DNA from 4 places in the Pseudomonas ogarae genome. Region 1 is predicted to be linked to each of the others. Evidence: predicted binding sites of a transcription regulator. Region 1 holds the regulator's gene; each other region holds the start of a gene.

Region 1 (4,444 bases):
CAGCGGGTGGCGCCGGCGGGTTTCGGAAAAACGCTTGAGCAGTGTTTCTTCATCGGCATCCAGGTACAGCACATCGCACTGGATATGCCGGCTGCGCACTTCCTCGAGCAGTTCAGGAAAGCGCGACAGGTGGCTTGGCAGGTTACGTGCGTCGATGGACACCGCTACCAGCGGTTGTGCCAGCTCGGTGTGGATCAGGGCGCGCTCGGCCAGTTCCGGCAGCAGGCCGGCGGGCAGGTTGTCGATGCAATAGTAGCCGCTGTCCTCAAGCACGTTGAGGGCTGTGCTTTTACCGGAGCCGGAGCGGCCACTGACAATGATCATGCGCATTTTTAATGACCGTTCTGCTCGTCCAGGACAACCTGGTACAACGCTTCGTTGCTCGGTGCGCTGCGCAGTTTTTCGCGCACTTCCTTGCGGTCCAGCATGCTGGCAATCTGGCGCAGCAGCTCGAGGTGCGCATCGGTCGCCGCTTCCGGTACCAGCAATACAAACAGCAGGTCGACCGGGGCGCCGTCGATGGCGTCGAAATCTATGGCGGTTTCAAGGTGCAACAGCGCGCTGATCGGCGCGGCACAACCCTTGAGACGGCAGTGAGGAATGGCGATGCCGTTGCCAAAACCGGTGGAACCGAGTTTTTCACGGGCAACCAGGGCCTCGAAGACGTCCTGCATTTCCAGATCCGGCACTTCGCGGTGGATCAGGTTGGCAATTTGTTCGAGGGCTTTCTTTTTACTGCCGCCCGGCGCGTTCACTTGGGAACGGCCGGGGGTCAGGATGGTTTCTAGTCGGATCATGGATTAGGGGGGTTAACGACCGGTCGCGCCCTGGAGGAGGCTCTGGGTCTTTTCCTTATGCTTTTTGAGTTGGCGATCCAGCTTGTCGGTCAGCAGGTCAATCGCGGCATACATGTCTGTGTGCTCTGCGTTGGCAACCACTTCTCCGCCGGGGATATGCAGCGTGGCTTCGATTTTCTGCAGCAGTTTCTCGACGTTCATCGTGACTTGCACGTTGGTGATCTTGTCGAAATGCCTCTCCAATCGGTCGAGTTTTTCGCCGATGTAGGTGCGCAGGGGTTCGGTCACTTCCAGTTGGTGTCCACTGATGTTGACTTGCATACAGCTTCTCCTTCGTTGCCAGTGCATAAAGCGGCAGGCAGAAATGCCTGCCACTGGAACGCTGTGGCGTGGCCTTGTTACATCAACCGCTTGCGTTCGCTCGAAGGCGCGATCCCGAGGGATTCGCGGTACTTGGCGACGGTACGGCGGGCCACCTGAATGCCTTGTGCCTCCAGTAAACCAGCGATCTTGCTGTCACTCAACGGCTTTTTCTGATTTTCCGCGGCCACCAGTTTTTTGATGATCGCGCGGATGGCCGTGGACGAGCATTCGCCGCCTTCGGAGGTGCTGACATGGCTGGAGAAAAAGTATTTCAATTCATAGATGCCCCGGGGGGTATGCATGAATTTTTGGGTGGTTACCCGGGAAATCGTCGACTCGTGCATGCCCACTGCCTCGGCAATGTCATGCAGGACCAACGGTTTCATCGCCTCATCGCCGTACTCCAGGAAGCCGCGCTGATGCTCGACGATCTGGGTGGCCACTTTCATCAGGGTTTCGTTGCGGCTTTGCAGGCTCTTGATGAACCAGCGCGCTTCCTGCAACTGGTTGCGCATGAAGGTGTTGTCGGCGCTGGTGTCGGCGCGCTTGACGAAGCCGGCGTACTGGGCGTTGACGCGCAGCTTGGGCACTGACTCCTGGTTGAGCTCCACCAGCCAGCGATCATTGTGCTTGCGCACGATCACGTCGGGGACCACATATTCGGGCTCGGTGGATTCGATCTGCGAGCCGGGGCGCGGGTTGAGGCTCTGCACCAGTTCGATGACCTGGCGCAGCTCATCTTCCTTGAGCTTCATGCGACGCATCAGTTGGCTGTAGTCGCGGCCGCCCAACAGGTCGATGTAATCGGTGACCAGCCGCTTGGCTTCGGCCAGCCATGGTGTCTTGGCGGACAACTGGCGCAGTTGCAGCAACAGGCACTCACCCAGGTTGCGGGCGCCGATGCCGGCCGGCTCGAACTGCTGGATGCGATGGAGGACGGCTTCGATCTCGTCCAGCTCGATGTCGAGCTCGGGGTCGAATGCTTCGAGGATTTCGTCGAGGGTCTCGTCCAGGTAGCCCTGGTTGTTGATGCAATCGATCAGGGTTACGGCGATCAGGCGATCGGTGTCGGACATCGGCGCCAGGTTCAGCTGCCACAGCAGGTGGCTTTGCAGGCTTTCGCCGGCAGAGGTGCGGGTGGTGAAGTCCCACTCGTCGTCATCGCTGCTCGGCAGGTTGCTGGCGCTGGTCTGGTAGACGTCTTCCCAGGCCGTGTCCACGGGCAACTCGTTGGGGATGCGTTCGTTCCATTCGCCATCCTCGAGGTTATCCACCGTCGGGGCGGCTTCCTGGTAGGACGGTTCCGGGATTTCGGTGTTGGTCTTCTGCTCGACGTTGTCGGCCAGCGGATCGGCGTTATCGAAGTCGTCGCCTTCTTCCTGGCGTTCGAGCATCGGATTGGACTCCAGGGCCTCCTGGATTTCCTGTTGCAGGTCCAGGGTCGACAATTGGAGCAGGCGGATGGCCTGTTGCAGCTGCGGTGTCATCGTCAGCTGCTGGCCCATTCTCAAGACTAGCGATGGTTTCATGGCAGGGGCTTAACACCTTATTCGCCGGCGCACATGCGCCATCCACTACAGGGCGCCGAAGCGCCAAACTTAAGCAAATTATATGCCTGAAACTGAAGTGTTTGCCTAGAGCGTCGCCATAATAAAATTAAACGACGCTCGGGCAAGTCGCCAGACACTTGTCCTTACAGGCGGAACTCATGGCCCAGATACACTTCCTTGACCAGGTCATTGGCCAGGATAGCTGCGGAGTCGCCTTCGGCGATCAACTGGCCGTCATTGACAATGTAGGCGGTTTCGCAGATGTCCAGCGTCTCGCGCACGTTGTGGTCGGTGATCAGCACGCCGATCCCCTTGGCCTTGAGGTGATGAATGATCTGCTTGATGTCGCCCACCGAGATGGGGTCCACGCCAGCGAACGGTTCGTCGAGCAGGATGAACTTCGGTGCGGTGGCCAGGGCGCGGGCGATTTCCACGCGGCGCCGCTCGCCACCGGACAGGCTCATGCCCAGGTTGTCGCGAATGTGGCTGATGTGGAATTCCTGCAGCAGGCTTTCCAGCTCCTGGCGACGACCGGCCTTGTCGAGTTCCTTGCGGGTCTCGAGGATGGCCATGATGTTGTCGGCAACCGACAGTTTGCGGAAGATCGACGCTTCTTGCGGCAAATAGCCGATACCGGCCTTCGCCCGGCCGTGCATCGGCTGGTGGCTGACATCCAGGTCGTCGATCAGCACGCGACCCTGATCGGCCTGGACCAGGCCGACGATCATGTAGAAGCAAGTGGTCTTGCCCGCGCCGTTGGGGCCGAGCAGGCCGACGATCTGGCCGCTGTCGATGGACAGGCTGACATCACGCACGACTTGACGGCTCTTGTAGCTCTTGGCCAGGTGCTGAGCTTTCAGAGTTGCCATTACTGGGCCTTCTGCTCGTCGGTTTTCTTTTTCGGTTGGATCACCATGTCGATCCGCGGACGCGACTCGGTCACCTTGCTACCGGTGGCGCGACCGGCGCTGGCGAGCTTCTTGTTGGTGTCGTAGACGATTTTCTCGCCTTGGGTCACGTTGTTGTCCTTGTCGACGACCTTGGCGCGGTCGATCAGGACGACACGATCCTGTGAGGCGTGATACTGGATGGTGACCCCGTAGCCCTGCACAGGCTTGGTATCGCCTGCGGTTTGCATCTGCTCGAAATAGGCCAGGTTGCCCACGGAGGTCACTACGTCGATGTCGCCGGACGGGGTGCGGGTGATGGTCACGGTATTGCCGGTGACCTTCATCGAGCCCTGGGTGATGATTACGTCGCCCTTATAGGTGGCGACGCCATTCTTGTCATCGAGCTGGGCGTCGTCGGCCTGGATGCGGATAGGCTGGTCGCGGTCGGTGGGAAGAGCCCAGGCGCTCGCGCTTCCCAGTGCTGCGCCCAGACTGAGCAAAATAGGGAGGGTTTTAGCGAGCTTCATACTGTCCTCTTACGTTCGATAGCAGGTGTATCCTGCTTTCCTTCAAATACGCTTTCATTCCCGTGCCGGTCGATACACCCCCGGCGCCGTCGATTCTAACGGGTTGCTCGGTCTGCGCATATTCTTGCTGTGGGAACACGGTCATGCGCGTGCTGGTGATGATGGTCGTGCGGTTTTTCTCGTCGGTTCGGGCGATGCGTACCGAGTCGATCAGTTCCACTTCGGTGCCGCCGGAATTGACTTCGGCGTGCTCGCTCTGCACGTGCCACGGAAAATCGGTGCCGCGGAACATGTTCAGGTCGGGCTTGGTGACCAGC
Region 2 (4,444 bases), 670 kb from region 1:
GGTGCTCGGGCTCGTCGGACAGGCAGTACACGGTTTCCTTGGGCGAAGACAGGATGCCGCCGCCATAGATGCGCCGGCCCTGTGGGGTCTCCACCAGGCCGAACTCGATGGTCATCCAGTACAGGCGCGCCAGGTAAACGCGTTCTTCCTTGGACGCCTGTAGGCCGAGTTTGCCGTAGGTGTGGGTGAATTCGGCAAACCAGGGGTTGGTCAGCAACGGGCAGTGGCCAAAGATCTCGTGGAAAATGTCCGGCTCTTGCAGGTAATCCAGCTCTTCACGGGTACGAATAAAGGTCGCCACCGGAAACTGCTTGCTGGCGAGCAATTCGAAAAAGGTCTGGAAGGGGATCAACGCCGGCACCCGGGCGACTTGCCAGCCCGTGGTCTCGCCCAGCACTTGGTTGATTTCGCCCAGTTGCGGGATGCGGTCGTGGGGCAGGCCCAGCTTGTCGACGCCGTCCAGGTATTCCTGGCACGCACGGCCTTCGATGACTTTCAGCTGGCGGGTGATCAGCGTGTTCCACACCGCGTGTTCTTCGGCGGTGTAGTGGATAAAACCTTGCGCATCGGGCTCGCGGGCCACGTACTGCGTCTGCTTCATGCTGCTCTCCTGCTGATTTCCCTCTGGGGGAAGACGTGTTGTTGTTATGTCCAGCGATGTATTAGAGATAACTCGAAGCGGGGGCGTGTGCAGCAGGCTGATGAAGAGGGGGAGGGTGAGGGATTCACCAATTCGTAAAGATTTCGTTACGAATAGACTGTGACTACCGTGTTGCTGGGAATTTCGAGTGGGAAACGGCCTACAACTGTCACATAATCTTGACGGCTATTTACGCTACCGGGCAGAAAAACCTTGTGGCTGGGAACTCCTAATACACATCGGGCCTCTTCATGCGCATCAAAGTCCATTGCCAGAACCGCATCGGCATCCTGCGGGACATCCTCAACCTGTTGGTGGAGTACGGCATCAACGTCGCCCGGGGGGAGGTCGGTGGCGAGCATGGCAACGCGATCTACCTGCACTGCCCGAACCTGATCAACATCCAGTTCCAGGCGCTGCGTCCGAAATTCGAAGGCATCGCCGGGGTGTTTGGCGTCAAGCGTGTAGGACTGATGCCTAGCGAGCGTCGGCACATGGAGCTCAACGCCTTGCTCGGCGCCCTGGAGTTTCCGGTGCTGTCCATCGACATGGGCGGTTCGATCGTTGCAGCCAACCGGGCGGCGGCGCAGTTGCTCGGCGTGCGGGTGGACGAGGTGCCGGGGATCCCCCTGTCCCGCTACGCCGAGGATTTCGATTTGCCGGAACTGGTGCGCGCCAACCAGTCGCGCATCAACGGCCTGCGGGTCAAGGTCAAGGGCGACGTGTTCCTGGCCGACATCGCGCCGCTGCAATCGGAGCACGACGACAGCGAAGCCATGGCCGGTGCGGTGCTGACGCTGCACCGGGCCGACCGGGTGGGCGAACGTATCTATAACGTGCGCAAACAGGAGCTGCGTGGCTTCGATAGTATTTTCCAGAGTTCGAAGGTCATGGCGGCGGTGGTCCGTGAGGCCCGGCGCATGGCACCGCTGGACGCGCCGCTATTGATAGAGGGTGAAACCGGCACGGGCAAGGAGCTGCTGGCCCGCGCCTGTCACCTGGCGAGTCCGCGCGGGCAATCGCCCTTGATGGCGCTCAACTGTGCCGGGCTGCCGGAGTCCATGGCCGAGACCGAGCTGTTCGGCTATGGCCCGGGTGCCTTCGAAGGTGCCCGGGCCGAAGGCAAGCTCGGCCTGCTGGAACTGACCGCCGGGGGAACGCTGTTCCTCGACGGTGTGGGGGAGATGAGCCCGCGCTTGCAAGTGAAACTGCTGCGCTTTCTGCAGGACGGTTGCTTCCGGCGTGTTGGCAGCGATGAGGAGGTGTACCTGGACGTCAGGGTGATCTGCGCCACCCAGGTCGATTTGTCCGAACTCTGCGCCCGGGGCGAATTCCGTCAGGATCTGTACCACCGCTTGAACGTCCTTTCCTTGCACATCCCACCGCTGCGCGAATGCCTCGATGGCCTGGCGCCGCTGGTGGAGCATTTCCTCGACCAGGCCAGCCGCCAGATCGGCTGCGCCTTGCCCAAGCTGGCCTCGGCGGCGATGGACCGTCTCAGTCACTACCACTGGCCGGGCAACGTCCGGCAGTTGGAAAACGTGCTGTTCCAGGCCGTTTCCCTGTGCGATGGCGGCACGGTCAAGGCTGAGCATATCCGCCTGCCGGATTACGGCGTGCGCCAACCCCTTGGCGATTTTTCCCTCGAGGGTGGCCTGGACGAGATCGTCGGGCGTTTCGAGAAAGCGGTGCTGGAGCGCTTGTACTCCGAGCACCCGAGCAGCCGGCAGTTGGGCAAGCGGCTGGGGGTTTCCCATACGACCATTGCCAACAAGTTGCGTGAGTATGAAGTGGGCAAAGAATCCGGCGCGTGAAGATAGGCGTTTCGTGGCGAGGGAGCTTGCTCCCGCTCGATTGCGCAGCAATCGCCAAAAGTGTGGGGTCGCTACGCAGCCCAGCGGGAGCAAGCTCCCTCACCACAGGGGGCGTCCATTGATCAGGTTAGGCGGACACTTGCCGTAAGCGGCACGACACCGCCGGTTTTTCGTCTTCGATACTTTTGCAGAATCCCTTCCAGAACCTCCAGGCCCTTTGTTTCCCGGGGGCATCAGCGCCAGAAAAAAGTTGGTCTGCAAATTGCTTAAGGCTGTGCAACACAGCAGTGGGCGGCAAACGTCCGGCATGCAGAGGAACGACAGTGGACAAGTACCTTTATGTGGCAATGACCGGCGCCAGCCAGAACGCACTGGCGCAGCGGGCCCATGCCAACAACCTGGCGAACATCTCCACCAATGGTTTTCAGAAAGACCTGGAGCAGGCACGTTCGATGCCGGTGTTCGGCGACAGCTTTCCGGCGCGGGCGTTTGCCCTCTCCGAACGGCCTGCCACGGATTTCACCCCGGGTGCGCTGATTGAAACCGGTCGTGACCTGGACGTGGCGGTCAGCGGGCCTGGCTGGATGGCCGTGCAGAACCCTGACGGCGGCGAAAGCTACGTGCGCACCGGCAGCCTCAATGTCGATGCCCTGGGCGTACTTCGGGCCGGCAACGGCATGCCGGTAATGGGCAACGGCGGTCCGATCGCCGTGCCGCCGGAGCAGAAGATCGAGATCGGCCAGGACGGCACCATCAGCATCCGCGCCATGGGTGAAGGCCCGCGGGTGATGGCTGAAGTGGACCGCATCAAGCTGGTCAACCCGGACCTCAAGACCATGACCAAGGGTCTGGATGGTTCGATCCGTACCAAGGACGGCCAGCCGGCGCCCATCGACGGCAACGTGCAGTTGGTGTCGGGTTTCCAGGAGGCGAGCAACGTCAATGCCGTGGATGAGATGACCTCGGTGCTGGCCCTGGCCAAGCAGTTCGAGCTCCACGTCAAGATGATGAACACCGCCAAAGAAGGCGATGAAGCCATGGCTCGGGTCTTGCAGATCTAACTATTAATTACAGCGTCGCGCCGAAAAACAGGCGTACGAGGAGAATCGAATGCTTCCGGCTCTTTGGGTTGCCAAAACAGGTCTGTCCGCCCAGGACACCAACCTTTCCACTATTTCCAACAACCTGGCGAACGTTTCGACCACGGGTTTCAAGCGTGATCGTGCCGAGTTCCAGGACCTGCTGTATCAGGTAAAACGCCAGCCTGGCGCCCAGTCGACCCAGGACAGCGAACTGCCGTCGGGCCTGCAAGTGGGTACCGGTGTGCGCATCGTCGGCACCCAGAAAAACTTCAACGCCGGCAGCCTGCAAACCACCGAGCAGCCGCTGGACATGGCCATCGACGGTCGCGGTTTCTTCCAGATCCTGCAACCGGACGGGACCACGTCCTACACCCGTGACGGCACGTTCCACCTCGACTCCAATGGCCAGATCGTCAACGCCAGCGGTTTCGCCCTGGAGCCAGCCATCGTTATCCCGAACGATGCCCAGACCTTTACCGTGGGCCGTGACGGCACCGTGTCCATCACGGTGGCGGGCAACCCGGCCTCCCAAGTGATCGGCAACCTGCAGACCGCCGACTTCATCAACCCGGCCGGCCTGCAAGCGGTGGGCAATAACCTGTTCCTGGAAACCGCCGCCAGTGGCGCGCCGCAAGTCGGCACCCCCGGCCTGAACGGTTTCGGTACCACGCTGCAGAACACCCTGGAAACGTCCAACGTGAGCACCGTTGAGGAGATGGTCAACATGATCACCACCCAGCGCGCCTACGAGATGAACTCCAAGGTGATCTCCACCGCCGACCAGATGCTCTCGTTCGTTACGCAGAATCTGTAATCACGTCACAACGTCCGTCATTACGTAGACAGGGCGTCCCCAGGGTCGCCTGCAACACCAAGAGGTAGGGTCATGAAACGCTTCGTATCTGTTC
Region 3 (4,444 bases), 670 kb from region 1:
ATACGGCCAACACCGATAACACCCAGGAAGCTGTTGTAGTCCAGTGCCGAGATCTGCATCTGGAACGGACCGTCACGGTCGACTTTCGGCGCTGGTACGTCGTCGACGATCGACTGGTACAGCGGGGTCATGTCTTCAGCCATGGCGGTGTGGTCCAGACCGGCAATACCGTTCAGGGCCGAGGCGTAGACGACTTTGAAGTCCAGCTGTTCTTCGGTGGCACCCAGGTTGTCGAACAGGTCGAAGATCTGGTCCAGAACCCAGTCCGGACGCGCGCCTGGACGGTCAACCTTGTTGATCACCACGATCGGACGCAGGCCGGCTTCAAAAGCCTTCTTGGTCACGAAGCGGGTTTGCGGCATAGGGCCGTCCTGGGCATCGACCAGCAGCAGCACGGAGTCGACCATCGACATCACGCGCTCTACTTCACCACCGAAGTCGGCGTGGCCCGGGGTGTCCACGATGTTGATGTGGTAGCCATTCCAGTTGATGGCGGTGTTTTTCGCCAGGATGGTAATACCGCGCTCTTTTTCCTGGTCGTTGGAGTCCATCACGCGCTCGTCGTTGAGCTCGTTGCGCTCCAGGGTGCCGGATTGACGCAAGAGTTTGTCTACCAGGGTGGTCTTACCATGGTCAACGTGAGCAATGATGGCGATGTTGCGTAGATTTTCGATCACTTGTGTATCTCGATCAGAGGATTCGGTGTGCTGACAGGTCGTGGCAGCGATTTACGTTGAGTCCGACAAAGCCGTTACAGCCTGTCGGCGGCGTCGGGGGGCCGGTGACGCAGGCCACAGGCAAACAGCCCCGGGCACTTAGCTCGGTCGATAAACGCGCACATTGGCATGCCCCTCACTGAGCAAATGGTGGGCATGCAGGCGACTCATCACGCCTTTGTCGCAATACAGCAGGTACTGGCGAGTAGGGTCCAGTTCCTTGAAACGCGCGTTCACTGCATAGAACGGCATCGTTTTTACCTCGATGCCGGCGATACTCAGCGGGTCGTCTTCAGCGTCGTCCGGGTGACGGATGTCGATGATGATCTGACCGGCCAGCGCTTCGCCGACTTCTTCAATCTGAATGTCCTGGCCCAACTCATCGATGACTCGATCGATTGGCACCAGCCTGGCATTTTCGAGCGCACGCTCGAGCACTGCCATGTCGAATTCTTTCTCTTCGTGTTCCACCCGCCCGCGCTTGGCCGCCGTCTTCGGATTGACCGAGATGACGCCGCAGTACTCCGGCATGTGCCGGGCAAACTCGGCGGTGCCGATTTCATTGGCCTGGTCGATGATGTCCTGCTTGTGGCTGGCAATCAGCGGCCGCAAGACCAGCTTCTCGGTCACGCAGTCGATCACCGACAGGTTCGGCAACGTCTGGCTCGACACCTGGGAGATCGCCTCGCCGGTCACCAGCGCATCGATTTGCAGGCGGTCGGCAATTCGTGAAGCGGCGCGCAACATCATACGCTTCAAAATGACGCCCATATGACTGTTATCGACTTTGCCGAGAATCTCGCCCAGGACTTCTTCGAACGGCACACTCACAAATAACACGCGTTGGGAGCTGCCGTACTTCTTCCAGATGAAGTGCGCCACTTCCATCACGCCCAGTTCATGGGCGCGTCCGCCGAGGTTGAAGAAGCAGAAATGGCTCATCAACCCGCGACGCATGATCTGGTAGGCGGCCACCGTGGAGTCGAAACCGCCGGACATCAGCACCAGGGTCTGCTCCAGCGAACCCAGCGGATAACCGCCAATGCTGTTGTGCTGGCTGTGGATCACGAACAGCCGCTGGTCGCGAATTTCGATGCGCACTTCGATCTGCGGGTCTTTCAGCGAAATACCGGCCGCGCCGCACTGTCGGCGCAACTGGCTGCCGACGTACTTTTCCACATCCATCGAACTGAACGGGTGCTTGCCGGCACGCTTGCAGCGCACCGAGAAAATCTTGCCGGCCAGGGCATCACCATAATGGAGCATGCACTTGGCGAGGATGTCGTCGAAATCCCCCAGCGGGTATTCATCGACTTGCAGGAAATGCGCGATGCCCGGCATGCAGCTCAGGCGCTCGGTCATTTCCTTCAGGACCTTGGGTTCGCTGACACGGGTTTCCAGCTCGAGGTTGTCCCACACGCCATTCACCACCACGGCCGGGTCCAGGTCTCGGAGCACGGCACGGATGTTCTTGGCCAACTGGCGGATGAAACGCATCCGTACCGGGCGGCTCTTGATGGTGATCTCGGGGAAGACTTTTACGATTAGTTTCATGAAAACAGCGCGCGAACGGCCAGCCGAAAAAGGGGGGCGCGGATTATAGCGGAAATTGCTCAAGGTTTAACCAGTTTATGTGCAGATGGTTTTGCATGCACCAAAACAGGTCATTATCGATTGACGGCGCCACATTGCAGTGCGTTATTGTCTGACAATCTTTGATTTACGCCTTTAAAAGCGTGGATTTGGTGCAAAAAACCCATGCTGGGGCACTGGCATGCAATTTGCTCCCTTGTGAGGCAGGTTGCCATGGCAGAGTATTCGCGCCGGCATCACCCATATCTAAGGGCACTCCACTACCCGCCCGAAGCCACCCGGAGGACATATGTCGAAGTCGGTTCAACTCATCAAAGATCATGACGTCAAGTGGATTGATCTGCGCTTCACTGACACCAAAGGTACTCAACATCACGTGACCATGCCGGCCCGTGATGCGCTGGACGACGAATTCTTTGAAATCGGGAAAATGTTCGACGGTTCCTCCATCTCCGGCTGGAAAGGCATCGAAGCCTCCGACATGATCCTGATGCCGGACGACGAAACTGCCGTCCTGGACCCGTTCACCGAAGAGCCGACCCTGATCCTGGTCTGCGACATCATCGAACCTTCGACCATGCAAGGCTATGACCGCGACCCACGCGCCATCGCCCACCGCGCCGAGGAATACCTGAAGTCCACCGGTATCGGCGACACCGCTTTCTTCGGTCCTGAGCCTGAGTTCTTCATCTTCGACTCGGTCAAATTCAAGTCCGACATCTCCGGTTCCATGTTCAAGATCTTCTCCGAACAGGGTTCGTGGATGTCCGACCAGGACGTGGAAGGCGGCAACAAAGGCCACCGTCCAGGTATCAAAGGCGGTTACTTCCCGGTTCCACCGTTCGACTTCGACCACGAAATCCGTACCTCCATGTGCAACGCACTGGAAGAAATGGGCCAGACCGTAGAAGTTCACCACCACGAAGTGGCAACTGCCGGCCAGAACGAAATCGGCGTGAAATTCAACACGCTGGTGAAGAAGGCAGACGAAGTCCAGACCCTGAAGTACTGCGTACACAACGTTGCTGACGCCTACGGCCGCACCGCGACCTTCATGCCGAAGCCTCTGTACGGCGACAACGGTTCGGGCATGCACGTTCACATGTCGATCTCCAAGGACGGCAAGAACACCTTCGCAGGCGAAGGCTATGCCGGCCTGTCGGACACCGCCCTGTACTTCATCGGCGGTATCATCAAGCACGGTAAGGCCCTGAACGGCTTCACCAACCCGTCGACCAACTCCTACAAGCGCCTGGTACCTGGCTTCGAAGCCCCGGTCATGCTGGCCTACTCGGCTCGCAACCGTTCCGCCTCGATCCGCATTCCTTACGTGAACAGCCCTAAAGCCCGCCGTATCGAAGCGCGCTTCCCGGATCCGGCTGCCAACCCGTACCTGGCCTTCGCTGCACTGATGATGGCCGGTCTGGACGGTATCCAGAACAAGATCCACCCTGGCGACGCCGCTGACAAAAACCTGTATGACCTGCCGCCTGAAGAGGCCAAGGAAATTCCACAGGTGTGTGGCAGCTTGAAAGAAGCCCTGGAAGAGCTGGACAAGGGCCGTGCGTTCCTGACCAAGGGCGGCGTATTCAGCGATGACTTCATCGACGCTTACATCGCACTGAAAAGCGAAGAAGAAATCAAGGTTCGCACCTTCGTACACCCACTGGAATATGAGCTGTACTACAGCTGCTAATCCAGTAAGCGCCGCCACGCACGGCGTGCAATAAAGAAAGGCCTCCTTCGGGAGGCCTTTTTTATGGGCGCCAGTTACGTGCATGATGCCCCGTCGCCCCCCCCCATAGAAGACGAGACTGTCCATGACTTTGCGCTTCAAACTCTGCCTTGCCCTGTCAGCCGCGCTGCTGGCCACCACCGCCGAAGCCGCCTCGACTCAAGCCCCCGAGGCCCTGACCCCGCTGCTTAACGCCATTGGCGAACGCCTGGCCCTGGCCGATCAAGTGGCCCTGAGCAAATGGGACAGCCATAAACCGGTAGAAGACCGTCAGCGCGAGCGTGAAGTCATTGCCGCGGCTGTCGCCCAGGCGCCGGCCTACAAGCTGAGTGGCGAAACCGTGGAAGCGTTTTTCTCCGCCCAGATAGAAGCCAACAAAATGGTGCAGTACATCAACCTG
Region 4 (4,444 bases), 2.7 Mb from region 1:
CGGCATGCGCAGGCGCGGGTCGAGCTGGTTGACTTCGATTTCGTAGCGACCTTCGGTTTGACTGGTAGCCAGATAGTCTTCTACGGTGAATTCAAGAAAGCCCTGAGTGACGCCGATAAGGAGATCAGGCAAGGTAACCGGAACAGCAGCAAGGGCAGGACCGCCCGAAGTGAACAGGCAGACAGCCAACAGTGCACCGAGCCAGTGGCGGCAGTGAGTGGTCAGGCGTCGAGAAAATGTCGTTTGTGCGTTCATGCCGGTTCAATAGCAAGCCCCGTGCCGTTTAGTGATGAATGCGCGTCGGACACATTAGCGTTACGTAGGAGTCAGGGCATGGCGGGAGTAATGGATTCGGTAAACCAGCGCACTCAGCTGGTCGGTCAGAATCGCCTGGAGCTGTTGTTGTTCCGTCTCGACGGCCAACAGATGTATGGGATCAACGTATTCAAGGTCCGCGAGGTGCTGCAATGCCCCAAGCTGACCCTGATGCCCAAGTCCAGCCCCGTTGTGTGCGGTGTGGCCAATATCCGGGGAGCGACCATCCCGATTCTCGATCTGGCGATGGCGACCGGTTCCGGTCGGTTGCTGGACCAGAGCAATCCGTTTGTGATCATCACCGAGTACAACACCAAGACCCAGGGGTTCCTGGTGCGCTCGGTGGAGCGCATCGTCAACATGAACTGGGAAGAGATCCATCCACCGCCCAAGGGCACCGGCCGCGATCACTACCTCACGGCAGTGACCCGGGTCGATAACCAGTTGGTGGAAATCATCGACGTGGAGAAAATCCTCGCCGAAGTAGCGCCCACGCCGGAAGCGATCTCCGCGGGGGTGGTGGATGCCGAAACCCAGCACAAGGCGATTTCGTTGCGGGTGTTGACCGTCGATGACTCTTCTGTGGCCCGCAAGCAGGTGACCCGTTGCCTGCAAACGGTCGGTGTCGAGGTGGTGGCGTTGAACGACGGGCGGCAGGCGCTGGATTACCTGCGCAAGTTGGTCGACGAGGGCAAGAAGCCCGAGGAAGAATTCCTGATGATGATCTCCGACATTGAAATGCCGGAGATGGACGGGTACACCCTGACGTCGGAAATCCGCAGCGACCCGCGCATGCAAAAGCTGCACATCATCTTGCATACTTCGCTGTCCGGGGTTTTCAACCAGGCGATGGTCAAGAAGGTCGGTGCCGACGATTTCCTGGCGAAATTCCGCCCTGACGACCTGGCTTCCAGGGTCGTCGATAGGATCAAGGCAGCAGAATAAAGCAAAGGTCGGGCGCGTTGTGCGCCCGGCAAGTCAACACGATGAAAGAGGCGGTATCTTGTCTACGGGTAATTTGGATTTCGAACAGTTCCGGGTCTTCCTGGAAAAAGCCTGTGGCATCTTGCTTGGTGAAAACAAGCAATACCTGGTGTCGAGCCGTCTCAATAAATTGATGGAGCAACAGGGCCTCAAGTCATTGGGCGAACTGGTGCAGCGTATCCAGACCCAGCCGCGCAGTGGTTTGCGCGAGATGGTGGTGGATGCGATGACCACCAACGAAACCCTGTGGTTTCGTGACACCTATCCGTTCGAGGTGTTGAAGAACAAAGTGCTGCCGGCGGCCATCAAGGCCAGCCCGGGCCAACGCCTGCGGATCTGGTCGGCGGCCTGCTCGTCGGGGCAGGAACCCTATTCGCTGTCGATGTCCATCGATGAGTTCGAGCGGTCCAACCTCGGCCAGTTGAAAGGCGGCGTGCAGATTGTCGCCACCGACCTGTCCGGGACCATGCTCAATAATTGCAAGACCGGCGAGTACGACAGCCTGGCCATCGGCCGGGGCCTGTCGCCGGATCGCCTGCAACGTTACTTCGACCCCAAGGGGCCGGGTAAATGGGTGGTCAAGGCGCCGATCAAGAGCCGCGTGGAGTTCCGTTCGTTCAACTTGCTGGACAGCTATGCCAGCCTGGGCAAGTTCGACATCGTGTTCTGCCGCAACGTGCTGATCTACTTCTCTGCCGAAGTGAAGAAAGACATTCTGCTGCGCATCCACAGCACGCTCAAGCCGGGCGGTTACCTGTTCCTCGGCGCTTCCGAGGCGTTGAACGGTTTGCCGGATCATTACCAGATGGTCCAATGCAGCCCGGGGATCATCTACCAGGCGAAGTGATTGGCTTGAGCTGTCAAAAAACGGGAGTCCTCACGGGGCTCCCGTTTTTTTTGCCTGCCGGTTTCTTCCAGTCCACCACTGCTTCCTGTGGGAGCGAGCCTGCTCGCGATGCGGTACTCCTGGCGACATCAATGTGGACTGACACACCGCTATCGCGAGCAGGCTCGCTCCCACAATGAAACGCATTTGTCCTGCAGAAGCGGCAGAAAAGCGGCAGCCTGCGGAAACCCGTTGCCGCTTTTCTGGCATTGCCGCTTTGCCGGTGCCCGCAAAGCCCCGGTTTATGGGGGTTCTTAAAATGGCACGGCGCTTGCTTTAGCCGTCGTACGTACATTCTGGTCACCCAAAGGTTTCCGACATGAGCATCAGCTTCGATAAAGCGCTCGGTATCCACGAACAGGCCCTGAGCTTCCGCGCCCAGCGCGCCGAAGTCCTGGCCAACAACATCGCCAACGCCGACACCCCGAACTTCAAGGCTCGGGACCTGGACTTCTCCAAAGTGCTCGCCGAGCAGAACGAGAAGGCCAAGAACGGCCACTTCGCCTTGAACATGACCAACAGCCGTCATATCGAAGCCGAAGGCTTGGGCAATGGCGATGAATCGCTGATGTATCGCACGCCGATGCAACCTTCGATCGATCAGAACACCGTGGACGCTCAACTGGAACAGTCCAACTACACGGAAAACTCCGTGAACTTCCAGGCCAGCTTCACCCTGCTCAACAGCAAGTTCAAAGGGCTGGTATCGGCCCTGCGCGGAGAGTAAGCCATGTCGATTGCTAGCGTATTCAACATTGCCGGCAGTGCCATGAGTGCCCAGACCACTCGCCTGAACACCGTCGCCAGTAACATCGCCAACGCCGAGACCGTTTCCTCAAGCATCGACCAGACCTACCGCGCTCGCCACCCGGTATTCGCCACCATGTTCCAGGGCGGCCAGTCCGGCGGCAGCGACTCGCTGTTCCAGGAGCAGGACGCGGCCGGGCAGGGTGTACAGGTGCTTGGCGTGGTCGAAGACCAGAGCAACCTCGATGCCCGTTATGAGCCAAACCATCCGGCTGCCGACGCCAAGGGTTATGTCTACTACCCGAACGTCAACGTCGTCGAAGAAATGGCCGACATGATTTCCGCCAGCCGTTCGTTCCAGACCAACGTCGAAATGATGAACACCGCCAAAACCATGATGCAGAAGGTCCTGACCCTCGGTCAGTGATAAGGGGCGAGTCACATGAGCGTTACCAGTACAACCAGTGGTTTGAGCCTCAACGAGATTCTGGCCAACTCCTCGGTCAAGACCAACACCACCACCGATGGCCTGTCCTCGGCGACGAGCTCGGCCACTGGGTCGCAGTCGCTGGGCAAGGATGCGTTCCTGCAATTGCTGGTCACCCAGCTGAAAAACCAGAACCCGCTGGAGCCGCAGGATAACGGCGAGTTCGTTGCCCAGCTGGCGCAGTTCAGCAGCCTGGAAGGCATCACCACTCTTAACGACACCGTGAGCGGTCTCGCCAGCAACTACAACTCGTCCCAGGCCCTGCAAGCCTCGTCACTGGTGGGCCGCTCGGTCATCGCCCCGGGCGACAAGGCGGTGGTCGATACCTCCAAGAGCCTCAACGGGACCGTGGTGGTACCGACATCGGTGTCTTCCGTCGCCGTCAAGATCGTGGACAAGGACGGCAAGACCGTTCGCACCATTGACCTGGGCAGCCAGAACGCCGGCAACTCCGCCTTCATCTGGGATGGCAAGAACGACGCGGGCACGACGGTCGAGTCGGGCACCTACTCCTTCACCGCTTCGACCACTATCGACAGCAAGGCCGTGTCGCTGATTACCAACCTGCCGGCGACTGTCAGCAGCGTGACGATCAGCCAGACGGGTGGTGAGCTGATGCTCAACTTGGCCGGGCTGGGCAGCATTGCCCTGTCCAAAGTACAAACTATTGGTATGTAGAGCCGACTAACCGGCAAAAGGAGTCAACATGTCTTTCAACATCGGCCTTAGCGGTCTCTATGCAGCCAACAAGCATCTGGATGTGACCGGCAACAACATCGCCAACGTGGCGACCACCGGTTTCAAATCGTCCCGTGCGGAATTCGAAGACGTCTACTCGGCCACCAAGCTGGGTTCCGGCACCAAGACCGTCGGCAACGGCGTGCGCCTGGCCAACGTCTCCCAGCAGTTCAGCCAGGGTGACGTCAACAACACCGGCAACGTGCTGGACATGGGTATCCAGGGTTCGGGCTTCTTTGTCCTGAGCAACGACGGTTCCCTGAGCTACACCCGTGCCGGTACCTTCA

The links. Region 1 encodes sigma-54, which starts transcription at its own class of promoters, with help from an activator protein. Its sites were predicted from a motif close to ANTGGCATNNANNTTGCTNT; they were not measured.
Region 2: a site for sigma-54 is predicted at 2,704-2,723, ahead of HU749_RS08845 (flagellar basal body rod protein FlgF). Genes of this name have one in related genera too.
Region 3: a site for sigma-54 is predicted at 2,485-2,504, ahead of glnA (type I glutamate--ammonia ligase). Genes of this name have one in related genera too.
Region 4: a site for sigma-54 is predicted at 2,444-2,463, ahead of flgB (flagellar basal body rod protein FlgB). Genes of this name have one in related genera too.

The regions. Positions count from the first base shown of each region.
Region 1 covers NZ_CP077086.1:1,309,301-1,313,744, forward strand. The annotation lists gene rapZ (RNase adapter RapZ) at 1-330, opposite strand, end outside; gene ptsN (PTS IIA-like nitrogen regulatory protein PtsN) at 333-797, opposite strand; gene hpf (ribosome hibernation-promoting factor, HPF/YfiA family) at 810-1,118, opposite strand; gene HU749_RS05545 (RNA polymerase factor sigma-54) at 1,196-2,689, opposite strand; gene lptB (LPS export ABC transporter ATP-binding protein) at 2,854-3,579, opposite strand; gene lptA (lipopolysaccharide transport periplasmic protein LptA) at 3,579-4,127, opposite strand; gene lptC (LPS export ABC transporter periplasmic protein LptC) at 4,114-4,444, opposite strand, start outside.
Region 2 covers NZ_CP077086.1:1,978,543-1,982,986, forward strand. The annotation lists gene phhA (phenylalanine 4-monooxygenase) at 1-601, opposite strand, end outside; gene HU749_RS08840 (sigma-54-dependent transcriptional regulator) at 892-2,454, shown strand; gene HU749_RS08845 (flagellar basal body rod protein FlgF) at 2,778-3,515, shown strand; gene flgG (flagellar basal-body rod protein FlgG) at 3,565-4,350, shown strand; gene flgH (flagellar basal body L-ring protein FlgH) at 4,423-4,444, shown strand, end outside.
Region 3 covers NZ_CP077086.1:643,656-648,099, reverse strand. The annotation lists gene typA (translational GTPase TypA) at 1-677, opposite strand, end outside; gene thiI (tRNA uracil 4-sulfurtransferase ThiI) at 816-2,270, opposite strand; gene glnA (type I glutamate--ammonia ligase) at 2,599-4,005, shown strand; gene HU749_RS02795 (chorismate mutase) at 4,130-4,444, shown strand, end outside.
Region 4 covers NZ_CP077086.1:5,168,658-5,173,101, reverse strand. The annotation lists gene flgA (flagellar basal body P-ring formation chaperone FlgA) at 1-255, opposite strand, end outside; gene HU749_RS22675 (chemotaxis protein CheV) at 334-1,260, shown strand; gene cheR (protein-glutamate O-methyltransferase CheR) at 1,319-2,146, shown strand; gene flgB (flagellar basal body rod protein FlgB) at 2,505-2,912, shown strand; gene flgC (flagellar basal body rod protein FlgC) at 2,916-3,359, shown strand; gene flgD (flagellar hook assembly protein FlgD) at 3,375-4,097, shown strand; gene flgE (flagellar hook protein FlgE) at 4,126-4,444, shown strand, end outside.